DNA from 2 places in the Microbacterium sp. BE35 genome. Region 2 is predicted to be linked to the other one. Evidence: predicted binding sites of a transcription regulator. Region 2 holds the regulator's gene; the other holds the start of a gene.

Region 1 (7,146 bases), 700 kb from region 2:
TACAGCGCCTCGGGCATGTCCTCGCGGGGCATGAACAGGCCGCCCAGGATGATCTGCGGGAACACGATGAGCGGCATGAACTGCACCGCCTGGAACTCGGTCCGCGCGAACGCGCTCGCCAGGAGTCCCAGCGCGGTGCCGAGGATCGCGTCGACGACGGCGACGAGGCCGAGCTGCCACAGCGGCCCGTCGACCTGGAGCCCGCACACCCACACCGCGAAGGTGACGGTGATGACCGCCTGCAGCGTGGCCATGAGCCCGAAGGCCAGCCCGTAGCCGACGATGAAGTCGGCTTTCGCGATGGGCGTGGTCATGAGGCGCTCGAGGGTTCCCGACCGTCGCTCGCGGAGCGTCGTGATCGAGGTGATCAGGAACATCACGATGAAGGGGAACAGCGCCAGGATCGGACCGCCGAACTGGTCGAAGACACCTTCCTGATCGCTGAACAGCCACGCGAACAGGCCGACGAGCAGACTCGGCGCCACGAGCATGAGCGCGATCGAGCGCGGGTCGTGGCTGAGCTGCCGTAACACGCGCCCGGCGGTCGCGAGCGTCAGCACACCGTTCATGAGGTGCTCCCCTCGTCCGCGTGGTGCGCATGCTCGGCCTGCTCGCGCGCCTCACGACGCGTGAGCGGGTGGGGTTCGGCAGGCTCACCGGCCGATGGCGCCGGTCCCTGAGCCGCTTCTTCCGGTCCCTGGGCTGGGCGAACGGCGTCGCGCTCGATGAGCGTGAGGAACGCGGCATCCGGGTCCGTCGTCCCGGTGTCGGCGAAGAGCCCGTCGGGGGTCGTGTCGGCGATGATCCGGCCCGCGCGCATGAGCACGAGGCGGTCGCACCGGAGGGCTTCGTCCATGACGTGGCTCGAGACGATGAGCGTCGCGCCGGCGTCGGCGAGGCCGCGGAAGACTCCCCACAGCTCGGCGCGCAGCAGCGGATCCAGGCCCACCGTGGGTTCGTCGAGCACGAGCAGCTCGGGCGCCCCGAGCATGGCGACCGCGAGCGAGACGCGGCTCTCCTGTCCCCCCGAGAGCGAGTCGATGGTCTGGTCACGCTGGTCGGCGAGACCGACCTGCTCGATGACGCGATCGACGTCGGTGCGGGGCGCGTCGACCAGACGCGCGAAATAGCGCAGGTTCTGCTGGATGGTGAGGTCGCCGTAGACCGAGGCCGCCTGCGTGTCGTACGCGACCTGCTTGCGCAGCGCGCGCGAACCGGCGGGTTCGCCGAGAACCGTCACCTCGCCGCCCGCCACCTTCTGCACACCCACGATCGATCGCATCAGCGTGGTCTTGCCGCACCCCGACGGTCCGAGCAGTCCGGTGATCTGCCCCCGCGGGATATCGAGATCGAGCCCGGTGAAGACCTCCGTCTTGCCGCGCCTGACGTGCAGACCACGCACGCTCACAGCATCCGTCTCCGCATTGTTCGTCACGAGATGAATAGTGCCCCTGCGGCTGGCACGCCGTCCAGGGGCGAGATCGCCGTCGCGCCGGCGCGCGATGACAGGATGTGGGGCATGCCCTTCGGGATGACGCGGAACGTGATGAGGCCGACGGACACTCCGCGCGCCGATCGGGTGACGTACATCGAGCTCTTCTTCGACCTCGTGTTCGTGTTCGCGCTGACGCAGCTGTCGGCCTATCTCTACGAGAATCAAAGCCCTCTCGGAGTACTCGAGGGCGTGATCATGGTGTGCGCGCTGTGGTGGGCGTGGGTGTCGACGACCTGGGTCACGAACTGGCTCGACCCGGTGACGCTGCCGGTTCGCGGCGCCGTCATCGGGCTCGCGTTCGTGTCGCTGGTCATGAGCGTCTCGATCGCCGAAGCCTTCGGCGAGCGCGCCTGGGCCTTCGCGATCGCCTACGTCATCCTCCAGGTGGGGCGAACGGCGTTCATCGTATGGGCGACCGCGCGCCATGACCCGGCCGTGTCGAGGGACTTCACCGCGGTGCTCGCCTGGACTGTCGCGAGCGCCGTGTTGTGGGTGGTCGGCGCGCTGCTGCCGCTGCCGTGGCAGCTGCCGCTGTGGGCGCTCGCGCTCGGGATCGAGCTCGCGGGGACGCTCCTCGCGTTCCCCGTCCCCGGCCTCGGCAAGGTGCGCCTCGACCGCTGGGACCTGTCGGGCCCCCACATCGCCGAACGGACCGCGCTCTTCGTGCTGATCGCGCTCGGCGAGGGCATGCTCGTCACCGGCTTCGTCTTCGCCGAGACCGAGTCGTCGCCGGCATCCGTGGCCGCGCTCGTCACCGCGTTCGCGACCGCGGCGGCGGCGTGGTGGATCTACTTCGACCACGGCGAGCGGGTCGGCGCCGAGACCATCGAGGCGTCGGACACGCCGGGTCGCCTGGCACGCACCGCCTACACGTGGATGCACCTCCCGATCGTGGCGGGGATCGTCGTGATCAGCGTGGGCGACAAGGACGCCCTCGCGCACCCGCACGACCACGACGTCGCCGCGGCGATCGCGGTCATCGGCGGGCCGATGCTGTTCCTCGCGGGCACGGTGCTCTTCCGCCACCTGCTCGAGCGGCGCTGGGCGCGCGCACAGCTCGCGGGGGTGCTCGCGCTCGCGCTTCTCGCGACCGCCGCGAGCGTGCTCGACACGCTCACCCTCTCGATCGCCGCGGGCCTCGTGCTGACCGGCGTCGCCGCCGGGGAGACGGTCGGCCGTGTGCGGCGAGGACGCCGCGCGGGGGGCTGATCCGCCGTCCTCGCTCCCCGGCGCCCATGGCGACCGTCGTTCGCGCGTCGTCTCATGCGCCTCGCGCAGAACCGGACATAGGGTGGCGGCATGCGTGCGACCAGGCAGTCCCGGCTACAGGTGGTGTGCGGTCCGATGTTCGCCGGAAAGTCGGAGGAGCTGCTGCGCCGCGTCCGCCGCGCGCGCATCGCGGGGCTCGAGGTCGAGGTGGTGAGCCACGCACTGGACGATCGGCGGGGCGCGGGACTGGTGAGCTCCCACTCCGGGCTGAGCGTGCCCTCGCGCTCGGTGCCCGACGTAGCCTCGCTCGTCGCTGGCGTCGAAGGCCGCGGGCTCGACCTCGTCGCCATCGACGAGGCGCAGTTCTTCGGGTCCGACCTCGTCCCCGCCGTCGACGGGCTGGTCGCCGATGGCGTGACCGTGGTGGTGTCAGGGCTGTGCGTCATGTTCGACGGCCGGCCGTTCGAGCCGCTGCCGGCGCTGATGGCGATCGCCGAGGACGTCGTAAAGCTCACCGCCGTGTGCGCGGTCTGCGGCGAAGACGCCGCGTTCCACCAGCGAATCGCCGAGGCTCCCACCGGCGATGCCGGCGTGCCGGCGCCGGCGCACGTCGGAGGGATCGAGTCCTACCAGGCCCGGTGCCGCAGGCACTTCACCGGAACCGCACGAGCGTAGACGACAGAACGGATGCCTCGCCGCCGCGTCGGCGGGGAGGCATCCGTTCTGGGATGGTCCTACTGCTCGATCGGCTGGGGCGCGTCGGACTCATGCGCCGTGATCGTCGGCGCGCCGCCCTCGGACATCACCTCGATCTTGCGCGGCTTCGCCTTCTCGCTGACCGGGATCGTCACGCTCAGCACGCCGTTGTTGTAGCTCGCGGAGATGCGCTCGGTGTCGATGCCCTGGCCCAGGTTGAGCTGGCGCAGGAAGCTCGCCGCCTCTCGTTCGCGCGTGATCCACTTGACGTCGTCGCCGCTCGTCAGCGTGCGCTCCGCGCGGATGGTCAGCAGCTGTCCGTCGACGTCGATGTCGACCGAACCCGGGTCGATGCCCGGAAGGTCGGCCGTCAGGATGTAGTGGTCGCCGTCGCGGTACAGGTCCATCGGCATGCGGCGGGGGCCGCGGCGCGTGTCGAAGAGACCGGCAGCAAGGCGGTCGAGGTCCCGGAACGGGTCGTTGGTGGCCATGATTATCTCCTCTCGTCGAAAGTTGAGCCGTACCGGCTCAACTGGGACCAGATTAGCACTCTCGACATGCGAGTGCTAAGCCGTGGAGCGTTCGCCGTGAACGAACGAGACCACCGCCGGCCTTCGGAGGCCAGCACTCGGCTTCAGCACTCGATGACGTTGACCGCGAGACCGCCTTCGCTCGTCTCCTTGTACTTGTGCGACATGTCGATGCCGGTCTGGCGCATGGTCTCGACCACCGCGTCGAGCGAGACGTAGTGCGAGCCGTCGCCGCGCAGGGCGAGGCGCGCGGCTGTGACGGCTGTCGACGCGGCGATCGCGTTGCGCTCGATGCACGGGATCTGCACGAGTCCGCCCACCGGGTCGCAGGTGAGGCCGAGGTGGTGCTCCATGGCGATCTCGGCGGCGTTCTCGATCTGCCGGTTCGTGCCGCCCATCACGGCGGTGAGGCCGCCCGCGGCCATCGCGCACGCCGATCCCACCTCGGCCTGACACCCGCCCTCGGCGCCCGAGATCGACGCGTTGGCCTTGAACAGAGAGCCCAGCGCGGTGGCGGTGAGGAGGAATCGACGGATGCCTCGGCGACGGTTCGCCTCCGCCACCTGCTCGTCGTCCCAGCCTGCGGCCTCCTCGGCGGTCGCAGCGTGCCCGTGATACCCGAGCAGGGCGCTGCCGACCAGCTCGCCGTACGGTGTCACCGCATTGCCGGCGCCGAGACCGGAGTCCGCCAGGAAGCGCCACCAGTACATCGCGACGGCGGGGACGATGCCGGCGGCGCCGTTCGTCGGCGCCGTCACGACACGGCCGCCGGCCGCGTTCTCCTCGTTCACCGCGAGCGCGAAGGCGCCGAGCCACTCGCCTGGGAGTTCCCGGCGGCCGTCGGCCTCGGCCGCCTCGAGCTGCGCGCGGATCGACGCGGCGCGGCGCTTGACGCCCAGCATCCCGGGGAGGAGGCCCCCGGCCCGCAGACCCGCCTCGACGCACGCGGCCATCGCGTCCCAGATCGCGTCCAGCCCCTCGGCGATGTCCTCGTCGGGGCGCAGCGATTCCTCGTTGATGCGCGCGGCCTCGGCGATCGTGATGCCCCGCTCGTCGCACACGGCGAGCAGCTCCTTGGCGCTGGAGAAGTCCAGGGGGAACGCGTGTGCGGGCTCCCCTGCGGCCGCTGAGCCGGGCGCAGCGTCACCTTCGCGGCGGATGAAGCCGCCGCCGACGGAGTAGTAGGTCTCGCGGACGAGGAGTCCGGCATCCGTCGCCGCCGCGGGTTCGAGAGCCGCAGACGAGCCCGTCTCGCGCACTCCGGGCGCGGAGAGCGCACGCGCAGGTCCGTCGCCGGGCGAGGTCCACGCTTGGAGGGTCATGGCGTTGGGGTGGCCGGGCAGCCTGGTGCGCGGCGCGAACACGACGTCGCCGCGCCGGAACGGGACCGCGTGCGTGCCGGCGAGCTCGAGCGCGCGATCGTCGGGCCAGGCGCTCCACGCGGAGCGCACAGCATCCGGATCCACCGTCTCGGGTTCGAGACCCTGCAACCCCGCGACGACGGCGTCGGGCGTGCCGTGGCCGATGCCCGTGGCTCCGAGTGAGCCGTGCAGCGTGCAGGTGACGCGGCCGACCTGCGGCAGAACCCCTCCTTCGCGCAGGCGGACGACGAAATCGTGGGCGGCCCGCATGGGACCGACCGTGTGGGAGCTCGAGGGTCCTACGCCGATGGAGAACAGCTCGAACGCCGAGACGTAGGCGCTCATCGCGACCAGGCTAACGCGACAGGAGCGTGCACTCTGACTCCCGTTACCGACTCGATACGAGCAGGATGCCTCATCTCACGGCCATCCGTCGTGCACCATGGCGCCCCTCAGGAGGCGACGGGCCGGAACGAGATGAGGCCGACGGTGTTGCCTTCGGAGTCCTCGACGAATGCCTGCCACTCGTCGTGACCTGCCGGTCCGAGGGTGTCGTCCTCGTGGGTGAAGATCACGTGCGGCGCCGAGACGACCTCGGCCCGATCGCCGATCCGCTCCAGGGCGGCGGCCACGTCGTCGACGTGCAGGTACAGCAGCGCGGTCGGGGCGTTGCGGTCCAGCAGCAGCCGCACGCCGTCGAGGTCGAAGAACAGCAGGCCCGGCGGATCGAACACCGCCGTCGCGTCGGCGCCGAGGAGAGAGCTGTAGAAGCCTGCGGCGCGATCGAGGTCATCGGCGTGCTGAGCAACCTGCACAAGTCTCATGGCGTCATTCTCGCGCCCACCCGAGTCCGATGCCAGGGACGGCGCCCCTCCCGCGACGGGCCGGTGAGGAGTATCAATGAGGAAGGCGATCCTGGAGGTTGGCGATGCTGCTCTTCGTGCTCTATCTGATCCTCATGGTCGGCGGGATGGTGATCCTGGGGCTGTCGTTCGCGTCACCGGTCCTGCCCGCGCTGGTGTTCGTCGTGGGCCTGCTCTGCATCGTGGCGGCCGTCGCGATTCCCGTCACCGCGGGAGCCTTCGAACAACGCAGGTAGGCGAGCGCGAGTGGGCGGCTCGCCTGCTCGCCGTGCACCCCACGACGCGAACCGCTAGGCTCGGGAACTTCATCTGTCCCGGCTGTGGAGGTTTGCCGTGTCTGTTGTGGAGGAGCCGATCTGGCTCACGCAGGACGCTCTGCGTCAGCTGCAGGAGGAGCTCGAACTGCTCGTGCGCGAGGGCGCCGAGGACGAGCAGACCCAGGTCCGCGCGCTGGAGCTGCGCGGCATCATCCGCCGCGCCCAGGTCGGCGAGCGCCCGGACGACGGCATCGTCGAGCCCGGCATGCGCGTGACAGTCGACTTCGACGCGGACCGATCGCGGGAGACGTTCCTGCTCGGCTCGCGCACCCTCCTCGGCGCGGATTCCGACTTCGCCGTCTACTCCCCCGATTCGCCGCTCGGCCAGGCGATCGCGGGCCTGCTCCCCGGCGACCGCTTCTCGTACGCCGCGCCGAGCGGTGCGACGATCGCGGGCGCAGTGGTGGACGCGGTCCCGCACAGCTGAGCATCGCTGCACACAGTCCCGGCGATCGCAGGGGCGGTCTGGCTGCCCTCGTCACCGGCTGAGGCTGTGCACGGCCAGGGTCAACTCGCTCGCGAGATCACGCGCCAGGTAGCCGAGACCGATGCGCTCGCCGAGCCTGACGCCCGCCCGGGCGTGCGCCCACGAACCCCACACGGCCGCTCGGGCAGGGTCCACGCCGCGCGCGGCGATTCCCGCGATCGCGCCGGCGAGCACATCGCCGCTCCCCG
Region 2 (7,146 bases):
ACGTTCACCGTCAACTACCGCGCTGTCGACCCGGACGGCAACGTCACCGTCGGCACGCTCGAGGTGCCGGCCGACGGCACTCCGGTCGCCGCCGGCGAGCGATTCCCGGAGGGCACCCAGGTGAACTTCGAGGAGATCGCGCCCGAGACGGTGCCGGGGTGGGAATGGGGGGATGCCACGATCGCACCCGACCCCCTCATCATCGGGACGGGCACCGCCCAGGTGGTCGTCACGAACACGGCGACGCAATCGACGGGCACCTTCAGCGTCTCGAAGTCGATCGACGATCCGTCGGGCGAACCTCCGGCGCTCGAGGGGACGGTGCCCGTCACGTGGATCGCGCGATACGGCGGCGAGCAGATCGGCACCGGCACCATGAACGTGCCCTTCACCGGCACGCCCGTCGTTCCGGTCGATGGGAACGGCGCTCCGATCCCCTTCCCGGTGGGCACCCGCATCATCCTCACCGAGAACCTCGACGGAATCGATCCGCCGCCGGGGTACGACTGGAGCGGCATCGGGTGGAACCCCGGGCGCTCGTTCGTGATCACCGAGGCCGACACGACCAGGGCCGTCGAGCTCACGAACATCGTCACCCCGACCGACGACGGCCGGACGATCACGATCGTGAAGTCCGCGACCGGCTCGGCCGCGGACCCGCGGTTCGGCTACGAGGTCACCTACAACACGAACCCCGCCCCTGAGCGGGCGACACTTCCCCTGCCGGTCGGCGAGCCCCAGCTGATCGAGGATCTCGAAACGGGCGCTGAGACACTGGAGCTGGCCGAGCTTCCACCGACGTTCGAGGGCGCTACCGTGGCGAACGTCGGCGACTGGGCGCCGCCCGTCTTCAACGTCACGATCGACGGCGTGACGACTCCCTACGAGCCGGACGGCTTCGGCGACATCGTGGACATCCCGCTGCCCGCCGACTCGGACGCCGACGTCGAGATCGAGGTGACGAACGCGCTCAAGGAAGGCACCTTCACGATCTCGAAGGAGTTCGACGGTGTCCCGCCCGACCAGGTGCCCCCGGGTCTGGAGTTCAGCGTCGCCTGGACGGCGTACTTCCCGACGACGGAGCCCGAGGACGTGATCCAGCAGGGAGTGCTGCGGGTCCCCGGCAACGGCGAACCCGTCGGCCCTGTCGACGACGCGGGCGAGCCGCTGCTGTTCCCCTACGGCACCGTCGTGACGTATGAGGAGCAGGCCGCGCCGACCATCCGGCACCTCTCCTGGCTCGGCGCCGCGTTCGACCTCGACCGGCTCACGATCGGCGTCGACGACCAGGCCGTGGTGCACGCGACACTCACCAACGACGCGTCGCTCATCGAAGGAACCTTCCTCGTGCAGAAGAACATGGACGGCATCGATCCGGGCGACCTGCTCGTCGACTCGTTCACGATCGACTACGTGGCGCATCTGCCGAGCCGAGATGTGCTGGTGGGCCGGTTCGAGCTGCCCGCAGACGGCACGCCGACGGGTCCCGTCGACGATCAGGGCGACCCGATCTCCTTCCCGATCGGCACGATCGTCAATCTCCTCGAAGAGGAGCCCGACGCGTCGGCGCTGCCACCGGGCTACGAGTGGGGCGAGACCACGTGGAGCCCGTCGAACTTCGTCGAGATCGGGCCGGAACAGACCCCTCCGGTACTCGAGGTGACGAACTCCGTCGTGGCCATGACGCGCTGGGCAGTCACGAAGGTCGTCGCGGGCAGCGGCGCGTCGTCGCTGCCGGCGGGGACCACGTTCCCGGCCGACTGGTGGCTGACCGGTGTCGCCCAGCCCCGCATCGAGCTCGAGCCGAACGTCACGATCACATCGCCGTACTTCCCGGTGGGCACCATCATCGAAGCACGCGAGGCGGATCTGCCGTCGATCCCTGGCGTGGACTGGGGGACGCCGACGTGGACGGTCGACGGCGAGGCCCTCGTCCCCGACGAGGACGGCAAGGTCACGCTGCCGATGTCGGGTGTGCGCACCCCGCAGACGGCGGAGCTGACGCTGACCAATACCGCGACGACGCGTCCGCTTCCGGCGACCGGCGGCGGCGGGCTCTCGCCCCTCGTCCCGCTCGGAGCCGTCGGCCTGATCGCCCTCGGCGTGCTTCTGGCCGCCCGACGCGCGCGACGCACCTGACGCACCGCCGCGAACGAACGCGAAGAGGGAGGGGACGGCATCCGTCCCCTCCCTGTTCGGTGAATCAGCCCGCCGGGCTCTCGTCGGGAGGTTCGCTCTGCTGCGCGAGCGACGCGCGCGGCCGCCACACGACGACCTCGGTCGCGCGGCGGACGCGAGTGCCATGGCGCAGCGTCACGACGGAGCCGGTCGAGCCGGCCGCGAAGACGCGGGCGCCCGGCCGCTTCTCGAGCTCTGCGCGCATACGGTCCTCGAGGTCGCGGACGCGGCCGTGAAGCTCCTGCACCCGATTCTCGAGCTCGAGGATGCGCACGATCGCCGGGAGGCCGATGCCGTCCGACGACATGCGGGCGACCTCGCGGAGCTGCTCCACGTGGCGCAGCGAGTAGCGCCGCGATCCGCCCTGCGTGCGGGCGGGCACGACCAGCCCGAGCCGGTCGTACTGGCGCAGCGTCTGCGGGTGCATGCCCGACAGCTCGGCGGCGACGGCGATCGCGAAGATCGGGGCATCCTCATCGATGTCGTCCTCGGACATTCTCGTCACCTCCTCATCGCTCACCAGAACAGGAGATCTCGCCAGCACAGGACGCTTCGCGCGGAATCGTCCTGGTCTCGCCAGATCTCCTGTTCTCGGCAAGCATCTCAGCCCTGCGCCTTGGCCATCAGATCGGCGCGCGGGTTCTCCTTCGACTCGAGGCTCTGGAAGCGCTCGAGCGCTTCGCGCGCAGCCTCGTCGAGATGCGACGGCACGGCCACCTGCACCTCGGCGAGGAGGTCGCCTGTGCCCTTGGCCGTCTCGACACCGCGCCCCTTGACGCGCAGCACGCGGCCGGACGGCGTGCCCGGCGCCACGCGCAGTCGCACCGGATCGCCGCCGAGCGTCGGCACCTCGATGGTGGCGCCGAGCGCGGCCTCGGTGAACGTCACCGGCACGGTGACGCGCAGGTTCAGCCCGTCGCGCGTGAACACCGGGTGCGGACGCACGGTGACCTGCACGACGATGTCGCCGTTCTCGCCGCCGTCGGGCGAGTGACGCCCGCGGCCGCGGAGCCGGATCTTCTGCCCGTCCGAGACGCCGGCGGGGATCTTCACCTTGAACGGCTTGCCGTCCTCGCCCTGCAGCGTGATGGTCTCGCCCCTGGTCGCCGTGACGAAGTCGATCGTCGTACGCGCCGTGACGTCGGCGCCGCGCGTCGGGCCGCCGAAACCGCGGTAGCCGCCGCTCGGCTGCCCGAAACGCCCGGAGCCGAAGCCTGTGCCGCGCTGCTGCTGGTTGAACATCGCGAAGATGTCGTCGAGGTCCTCGGCACTCTGGTAGCGCGCGCCGCGGCCCTGGTTGAACATCGAGAAGACGTCCTCGAAGCCGCCGGCGCCGCCCGGGCCACCCGAGGTGAATCGAGCACCCGAGCCCATCGCGCGGATCTGGTCGTACTCCTTGCGCTGCTCCGGGTCGGAGAGCACCGAGTACGCCTCGCTGACCTCCTTGAACTTCGCCTCGGCGGCCGCGTCGCCCTGGTTGGAATCCGGATGGTAGGTGCGCGCGAGCTTGCGATACGTCTTCTTGAGGTCCGCCTCACTGACGTCCTTCGAGACGCCCAGCACCGAGTAGAAGTCCTTGTCGAACCAGTCCTGACTGGCCATGCAGCCTCCTTCGGGCTAGTCGGCGGGAACCGCGACGACGACCTTCGCCGGACGCAGCTCCACCGCGCCGAGGCGGTAGCCGATCTCGACGACCTCGACGATCGTGGTCTCGGTCGCGCCCGGCGTCGGCACCTGGAAGATCGCCTCGTGGTGCTGCGGATCGAACGCCTCGCCGGCGGCACCGTACGTGGTGAGCCCGATGCGCTCGGCGACGCCGCGGAGCTTGTCGGCGATCGCCGCGAAGGCGGATCCCTGCTCCAGGTCGCCGTGCTTCTCGGCGCGGTCGAGGTCGTCGAGCACCGGCAGGATGCCCTTCGCGACCGCGCCCTGGGCTCGCTCGATCTCGACCTCGCGCTGCTCCTCGGTGCGGCGGCGGTAGTTGGCGTATTCGGCCTGCAGGCGTTTGAGGTCGTTCAGCAGCTGCGACTCGAGGTCGGCGAGCACGGCGTCCTCGGCCGCGGCGTCGGCGTTCTGCGCGGCGCCGAGGATGTCGTCGACCGTGAGCTCGTCATCCTCCCCGTCCTGCGGCGCGGGGCCGGAGGCGTTCGCCTCCGACCCCACACCCTCAGGCCGGACCTCGTCGCCGTCGCCCGGTTCTTCGACCGGTTCCGGGTTGTGGTCCTTGTTCGCCATGGTTACTTCTTCTCGTCTTCTTCGTCGACGACCTCTGCGTCGACGACGTCCTCGTCGGAGTCGGTCGGAGCCTGGCCGTCACCGGCGTCGCCGGACGCAGCATCCGGAGCAGACTGCGAAGCCTGGCTCGAGGCGTAGATGGCCTCGCCGAGCTTGCCCTGGCTCTGGTTCAGCTTGTCGAACGCGGCCTTCACGGCGTCGTCGTCCTCGCCCGCGAGCGCGGTCTTGAGAGCGTCGACGTCGCCCTGCACCTCGGTCTTCACCTCGGCGGGGAGCTTGTCCTCGTTCTCCTTGATGAGCTTCTCGATCGAGTACGACAGGGTCTCGGCCTGGTTGCGCACCTCTGCGGCCTCACGACGCTTCTTGTCGTCGGCGGCGTGCTCCTCGGCCTCGCGCACCATGCGCTCGATGTCGTCCTTCGGCAGCGACGAGCCGCCGGTGATCGTCATCGACTGCTCCTTGCCGGTGCCCTTGTCCTTGGCGGACACGTGCACGATGCCGTTCGCATCGATGTCGAAGGTGACCTCGATCTGCGGGATGCCGCGCGGAGCCGGCGCGATGCCGGTCAGCTCGAACGTGCCCAGCGGCTTGTTGTCGCGGGTGAACTCGCGCTCGCCCTGGAAGACCTGGATCGCGACCGACGGCTGGTTGTCGTCGGCGGTCGTGAAGGTCTCCGAACGCTTCGTCGGGATGGCGGTGTTGCGCTCGATGAGCTTCGTCATGATCCCGCCCTTGGTCTCGATGCCGAGGCTCAGGGGGGTGACGTCGATGAGGAGGACGTCCTTGCGCTCACCCTTGAGGACGCCGGCCTGAAGGGCGGCGCCGACGGCGACGACCTCGTCCGGGTTCACGCCCTTGTTGGGCTCCTTGCCGGCTTCCTTCATCACGAGCTCGGACACCGCGGGCATGCGGGTCGAGCCGCCGACGAGCACGACGTGGTCGATGTCGCCGACCTTGATGCCGGCCTCGCGGATGACGTCCTCGAAGGGCTTCTTGGTGCGGTCCAGCAGGTCCTTGGTGAGGTCCTCGAACTTCGCGCGGGTGATCGTCTCCGACAGCGACACGGGGCCCGAGTCGGTCAGCGACAGGTACGGCAGGTTGACCGAGGTGCTCGTCGACGAGGAGAGCTCCTTCTTCGCCTGCTCGGCGGCCTCCTTGAGGCGCTGCAGCGCGATCTTGTCGCCCGAGACGTCGACGCCCGTCGTGTCCTTGAACTGCTTGATGAGGTAGTCGACGAGACGCTGGTCCCAGTCGTCGCCGCCGAGACGGTTGTCGCCGGCGGTCGCGCGCACCTGGATGGTCGAGAAGTCGTCGTCCTTGCCCACCTCGAGGAGCGAGACGTCGAACGTGCCGCCGCCGAGGTCGAAGACGAGGATGAGCTCGTCCTCCTTGCCCTTGTCGAGGCCGTAGGCCAGGGCGGCCGCGGTCGGCTCGTTGATGATGCGCAGGACGTTGAGGCCCGAGATCTCGCCGGCCTCCTTGGTGGCCTGGCGCTCGGCATCGTTGAAGTACGCGGGGACCGTGATGACGGCGTCGGTGACGGTGTCGCCCAGGTACTGCTCGGCGTCGCGCTTGAGCTTCTGGAGGATGCGCGCGGAGATCTCCTGCGGCGTCCAGCGCTTGCCGTCGACGTCGAAGCCCCAGTCGGTGCCCATGTGACGCTTGACCGACGAGACGGTGCGGTCGACGTTCGTGACGGCCTGGCGCTTCGCGGTCTCGCCGACGAGCACCTCGCCGTCCTTGGTGTACGCGACGACCGACGGGGTCGTGCGGAAGCCCTCGGCGTTCGCGATGACCTTGGGCTCGCCGCCCTCGAGGACGCTCACGACCGAGTTGGTCGTACCGAGGTCGATTCCAACAGCACGTGCCATGTGTATCTCTCCTTCATGGGGGCGCAGACGGATGCTGCCACCCGGGGTTACAGGGAAGTCTTCACGCGGCTCGCCATGAGGTTGAGTCGCGATGGCTCAACCATACGCCCGGGGTGCAGCATCCGTCAAATCAAAGTTGATACGCGACGGCTCAACTTACCTTCAGATCGAGTGGGCGAGGGTCTGCAGCCCCACCACCAGCAGTCCGAGTGCGACGAGGAGTGCGAGTGCGATCACCTGCTTCCACCACGCGAGGTCGGAGCGGCGCACTGCGAACCAGCCGATGACGGCGAGCGTCGCGATGTAGACGATGGCGCTGGCCTGCAGCGCCGCGTCTAGCGGCATCACCTCCAGCCACGCGAGAAGGAGGAGGATGCCGGGGGTCAAGAGGGTGCCGAGCGCACCGCCGGCGATCCGCGTGGAGATGATGAGGTCGACGCGGCCCGGGAACGTGCGGTGCACCGACAGGTGCGAGATGACGTCGGAGACGAACCCCGCCGCCGTGATGCCGACGACGCCGAGGATCAGCGCCCAGAAGGCGTGGTCGGCCTCCGCATGCTCGCTCGAGGCGACGACGAGCACGATCGCGAGACCGGTGAACGTCGCATACACGCGCTCCTTGAAGTAGGCGACGATCGCCTGCTCGCCGCCTTCGACCTGCTCGAGCTGCGCCCGCGCGCGGTCCGTGCGCCGGCTCACCCGCCCAGGATCCCTTCCGCAGCCTCGTTGGGCTTCGGATCGGGCAGGCGCCGCATGCGGAGTCCGTTGAGCACGCCCAGCACGGTCGCGAGGATCGGGATGAGCAGGGCCACCTGGAGCGCGATATGACGCGCTTCGGTGTTGATGCGGACCACTTCGGCCG

Evidence for each region. Region 2 encodes HspR, which represses chaperone genes until heat shock. Its sites were predicted from a motif close to AAGTTGAGTCNNNNNGACTCAACTT; they were not measured.
Region 1: J2Y46_RS00610 (Hsp20/alpha crystallin family protein) is a predicted target of HspR. The motif match lies at 3,911-3,935, and genes of this name have one in related genera.

Annotation. Positions count from the first base shown of each region.
Region 1 is NZ_JAVDXD010000001.1:119,151-126,296, forward strand. Features, by position in the region: gene J2Y46_RS00585 (ABC transporter permease) at 1-569, opposite strand, end outside; gene J2Y46_RS00590 (ABC transporter ATP-binding protein) at 566-1,435, opposite strand; gene J2Y46_RS00595 (hypothetical protein) at 1,432-1,590, opposite strand; gene J2Y46_RS00600 (low temperature requirement protein A) at 1,580-2,704, shown strand; gene J2Y46_RS00605 (thymidine kinase) at 2,795-3,379, shown strand; gene J2Y46_RS00610 (Hsp20/alpha crystallin family protein) at 3,439-3,891, opposite strand; gene J2Y46_RS00615 (L-serine ammonia-lyase, iron-sulfur-dependent, subunit alpha) at 4,035-5,636, opposite strand; gene J2Y46_RS00620 (VOC family protein) at 5,744-6,115, opposite strand; gene J2Y46_RS00625 (hypothetical protein) at 6,220-6,390, shown strand; gene J2Y46_RS00630 (GreA/GreB family elongation factor) at 6,488-6,898, shown strand; gene J2Y46_RS00635 (NAD(P)H-hydrate dehydratase) at 6,950-7,146, opposite strand, start outside.
Region 2 is NZ_JAVDXD010000001.1:818,947-826,092, forward strand. Features, by position in the region: gene J2Y46_RS03555 (DUF5979 domain-containing protein) at 1-2,139, shown strand, start outside; gene J2Y46_RS03560 (heat shock protein transcriptional repressor HspR) at 2,204-2,674, opposite strand; gene J2Y46_RS03565 (DnaJ C-terminal domain-containing protein) at 2,782-3,780, opposite strand; gene J2Y46_RS03570 (nucleotide exchange factor GrpE) at 3,796-4,413, opposite strand; gene dnaK (molecular chaperone DnaK) at 4,416-6,284, opposite strand; gene J2Y46_RS03580 (hypothetical protein) at 6,447-6,983, opposite strand; gene J2Y46_RS03585 (MFS transporter) at 6,980-7,146, opposite strand, start outside.